Regions from separate parts of the Clostridium omnivorum genome, predicted to be linked through region 1. Evidence: a T-box and tRNA genes for the amino acid it is inferred to sense, from the RefSeq annotation. Region 1 holds a T-box; the other holds one or more tRNA genes.
The links. A T-box is a leader RNA that pairs with one kind of tRNA and senses whether it is charged. The one in region 1 lies ahead of thrS (threonine--tRNA ligase), so its partner is inferred to be a tRNA-Thr.

Region 1 (2,412 bases):
CAATTTATGGCATAAAGAATCACTCCAAAGACCATAGCTACAATAAAAATTGAAAATACAAGCTTTATAAATGTATAATCCTTTTGCTTATAAATCTTCATTATAATTTCTCCTCGTCTTTAAAATACTTTCATCAATTTATTATACTTCAAATTTCATAAAATGTACCCCCTAATTATCCACATTAATGCTTCAAAATTACATTTAAGAAAATTTTTATAATTTATTCCAAAAGTATATTGACATATTTTTTGCTCAGACATATAATAATAGAAAATAAAAACTGTGAAGAGGAAAAGTAAACGGACTACTGTTAAAAGAGAGAGAAACTCATAGGCTGAAAGGTTTCTTGAACAAGTGCTGTTGAAAAACCACCTCTGAGTTGAATGCTGAATTACAGTAAGCATATCCGTTAGCCCACGTTATAGGTTTTGAGTGACAGTGATATTTTTATTACTGTAATTTGGGTGGAACCGCGATAATACTCGTCCCTTTTTTAGGGAGGAGTTTTTTTATTTTTAATTAAATATTATATCTAAAGCATTGATGAGGAAGAGTACGCAATTTACTGTTCTAAGAGAGAGAAGTCCATCGGGTGCAAGGCTTCTTGTGCAAGTATTGCTGAAAACCACCTCTGAGTTGAATACTGAATTTTAGTAGGTATATCCGTTAACCGCGTTATAGGTTTTGAGTGACAGTAATAAATTTTCTATTACTGTAATTTGGGTGGAACCGCGATGATACTCGTCCCTTTTTTAGGGATGAGTTTTATTTTTTTGATTATATTTTAAGGAGGATTTTATTATGAATAATGAAAAAGAACTACTTGCTCTTAGACACACTGCCGCACACATACTTGCTCAGGCAGTAAAAAGATTATATCCTGAGGTAAAACTAACTATAGGTCCTTCCATAGAAAACGGCTTTTACTATGATTTTGATTCTAATGAGACTTTTACTGCAGCAATGCTAGAAGACATTGAAAAAGAAATGAAAAATATAGTAAAAGAAAATTTAAAGCTAGAACGTTTTGTGCTTTCAAGAGAAGAAGCTATGAAACTTATGAAAGAAAAAGATGAACCTTACAAAGTTGAATTAATTGAAGGCATTCCAGAAAATGAAGAGCTTTCTTTCTACAAGCAAGGTGAATTTGTTGACCTGTGTGCTGGTCCTCATGTAGAGTCCACTGGCAAAGTTAAAGCTTTTAAGCTTTTATCTGTTGCTGGAGCTTACTTTAGAGGCGATGAAAACAATAAGATGCTTCAAAGAATCTATGGAACAGCTTTTGCTTCAAAGGAAGAGCTAAAGGAATATTTAAATATGCTGGAGGAGGCTAAAAAAAGGGATCACAGAAAGCTTGGAAAAGAGCTTAAACTATTTGCACTAATGGAAGAAGGTCCAGGTTTTCCTTTCTTTTTACCTAATGGGGTAGTGCTAAAAAATGCTCTGATAGATTATTGGAGAGAGCTTCATAAAAAGTATGGCTATATAGAAATTGAAACTCCAATCATACTTAATAGAGAGCTGTGGGAAACTTCAGGACATTGGTTTCACTACAAGGAAAATATGTATACTGTAAATATTGATGAAGAGGAATTTGCTATTAAGCCTATGAACTGCCCAGGAGGAATGTTAGTATACAAGTCTGAAGCTCATTCCTATAGAGAGCTGCCTATTAGAGCTGCTGAAATGGGAAGGGTTCACAGACATGAGCTATCAGGTGCACTGCATGGACTTATGAGAGTAAGGGCCTTCACTCAGGATGATGCCCATATATTCATGCTTCCAGAACAAATTAAGGATGAAATCAAAGGGGTAATATCCCTGATAGATGAGATATATACTAGGTTTGGCTTTAAATATAAAGTTGAGCTTTCAACTAAGCCAGAAAACTCCATGGGAAGTGCCGAGGATTGGGAGATAGCTGAAAGCGCTCTTCAAGGTGCCTTAGACGAAATAAACATGGACTATAAAATCAACCCAGGCGATGGTGCCTTCTATGGTCCAAAAATAGATTTTCATCTAGAAGACAGCATAGGCAGAAGGTGGCAATGCGGAACTATTCAGCTTGATTTCCAGCTTCCACAGAGATTTGATCTTCATTATATAGGAAGTGATAACGAAAAACATCGTCCTATAGTAATTCATAGAGCCATCTTTGGAAGCCTTGAGAGGTTTATAGCTATTTTAATTGAACACTTCGGCGGCAAGTTCCCAACTTGGATAGCGCCTGTTCAAGTAAATGTGCTTCCTATCTCTGATAAATTTAGCAACTATGCGGAAAGTATTGTTAAACTTCTAGAAGATAAAAATATAAGGGTGTCTCTAGATAACAGAACTGAAAAAATAGGCTACAAAATCAGAGAAGCTAGAAATGAAAGAGTTCCTTATATAATAGTTATTGGTGAAAAG
Region 2 (2,412 bases), 950 kb from region 1:
TTGTTCTTCATAGTGTTGTAGTTTCTTTGTTTACAATCTGTGCATGCTAAAATAACCTTAACTCTCACAATCTACACCTCCCGGCTTTAGCTTAACATAACAAATATAAGATCGCCTTCGCGTATTCTTATTCTTCTTAAATCACCTAAATAATTTATCACAACTTGACAGTTCTGTCAACAAAATTAACCTTTTCGGTTAGCTGTAATTTCTACCAAAGGCAATTTTTTTATCAAAAGACTTTTAAAAGGACTAGGTCTAGAAACCCAGTCCCATTTATAAATTATTCTATTATAGAAGTAACAACTCCTGAACCAACTGTTCTTCCGCCTTCTCTTATAGCGAATCTTAGTCCTTCATCCATAGCTACTTGAGTTATTAACTCAACGTTCATATCGATGTGGTCTCCAGGCATTACCATTTCCATTCCATCTGGTAGTTTGATTGATCCTGTAACGTCTGTTGTTCTGAAATAGAATTGTGGTCTGTATCCATCGAAGAATGGTGTATGTCTTCCGCCTTCTTCTTTCTTAAGTACGTATACTTGACCTACGAACTTCTTGTGTGGATGTACTGATCCTGGTTTTGATAGTACTTGACCTCTTTCGATTTCTGTTCTTTGGATTCCTCTTAATAGAGCTCCTATGTTATCTCCTGCTTGTGCTTCGTCAAGTAGCTTTCTGAACATTTCTACTCCAGTTACTACTGTCTTCTTCTTTTCTTCACTTAGTCCTACTACTTCTACTTCGTCTCCTACGTGAAGTATTCCTCTTTCAACTCTTCCTGTTGCAACTGTTCCTCTTCCAGTAATTGTGAATACATCTTCTACTGGCATTAGGAATGGCTTATCTGTTGCTCTTTCTGGAGTTGGTATATAGCTATCTACTGCATCCATTAATTCAGCTATGCACTTTGTTGCTTCTGCATCTTCTGGATTTTCTAATGCTTTTAGTGCTGATCCTGTTATTATTGGAATATCATCTCCTGGGAAGTTGTACTCGCTTAATAGCTCTCTTACTTCCATTTCAACTAATTCTAGTAATTCTGGATCGTCTACCATATCTGCCTTATTTAAGAATACTACTATATAGTCAACACCAACTCTTGATGCTAGTAGTATGTGCTCTCTTGTTTGTGGCATTGGACCATCTGCTGCTGATACAACTAGTATAGCTCCATCCATTTGTGCTGCTCCTGTTATCATGTTCTTAACATAGTCAGCGTGTCCTGGACAGTCAACGTGTGCATAGTGTCTGTTATCTGTTTGATATTCAACGTGTGCTGTGTTGATTGTGATTCCTCTTTCTCTTTCCTCTGGTGCCTTATCTATTTCTGCATAGTTTGTTGCTTGTGCATATCCCTTCTTGGATAATACTGTTGTTATTGCTGCTGTTAATGTTGTCTTACCGTGGTCTACGTGTCCTATTGTTCCAATATTTACGTGAGGCTTATTTCTTTCAAATTTTGCCTTTGCCATTTTTCTTTTCCTCCTTTTGAGTATGAATTTATGTATTTTTTTCAAATACACTTACCCTGGTGTGTTGTATTTATTATGTATAAAATGGAGCCCATAACCAGGATTGAACTGGTGACCTCCACCTTACCAAGGTGACGCTCTACCGACTGAGCTATATGGGCAATTTTTACTTTGGAGCGGGTGAAGGGAATCGAACCCTCGTAACTAGCTTGGGAAGCTAGCACTCTGCCATTGAGTTACACCCGCAACGTAATCTAGGGAATTCGTATCGATTATTAATTTTACTCTAAGCATATATTTTTGTCAATATGTATTTACTTGGAACTCAAACTTTTTTCTAATTTTCTTTTTACCCTTTGAAGCGCATTATCAATGGATTTAGCATGTCTATTTAAGTCACAAGCTATCTCTTGATATGATTTGCCATCCAAGTAAGAAGATAGCACTTCTAGTTCCAGGTCTGACAAGATTTCCCCAATTTCACTTTCAATATGACTTAGTTCTTCTCTACTTATAACCAATTCCTCTGGGTCAGATACTTTTGCTTCAGATAATATATCAATAAGCGTTCTATCAGATTCTTCATCATAAATTGGCTTATTAAGTGATATATAAGTGTTTAATGGAATATGTTTTTGGCGTGTAGCTGTCTTAATAGCTGTAATAATTTGTCTTGTAACACATAATTCTGCAAAAGCTTTAAATGAGGCTAACTTATCTGGCTTAAAATCTCTAATAGCCTTGTAAAGCCCTATCATACCCTCTTGGTAAATATCTTCTTTATCTGCGCCTATAAGAAAGTAAGATTTAGCCTTTGCTTTAACAAAATTTTGGTATTTATTAATTAAATACTCCTGAGCTCTAACATTTCCTTTTTTTGCTTCGATAACGATTTCTTCATCTAGTTTATATTCAAATTCGTAACTTTTTTTAAC

Region 2: it has a tRNA-Thr gene. The T-box ahead of thrS (threonine--tRNA ligase) is inferred to sense a tRNA for this amino acid. The anticodon was not compared.

What each region holds. Positions count from the first base shown of each region.
Region 1 is NZ_BRXR01000001.1:2,329,579-2,331,990, reverse strand. Features, by position in the region: gene bsdE14_RS11180 (hypothetical protein) at 1-101, opposite strand, end outside; T-box leader at 277-496, shown strand; T-box leader at 535-755, shown strand; gene thrS (threonine--tRNA ligase) at 805-2,412, shown strand, end outside.
Region 2 is NZ_BRXR01000001.1:1,379,973-1,382,384, forward strand. Features, by position in the region: gene rpmG (50S ribosomal protein L33) at 1-68, opposite strand, end outside; gene tuf (elongation factor Tu) at 284-1,477, opposite strand; tRNA gene bsdE14_RS06325 (tRNA-Thr) at 1,563-1,638, opposite strand; tRNA gene bsdE14_RS06330 (tRNA-Gly) at 1,650-1,723, opposite strand; gene sigH (RNA polymerase sporulation sigma factor SigH) at 1,792-2,412, opposite strand, start outside.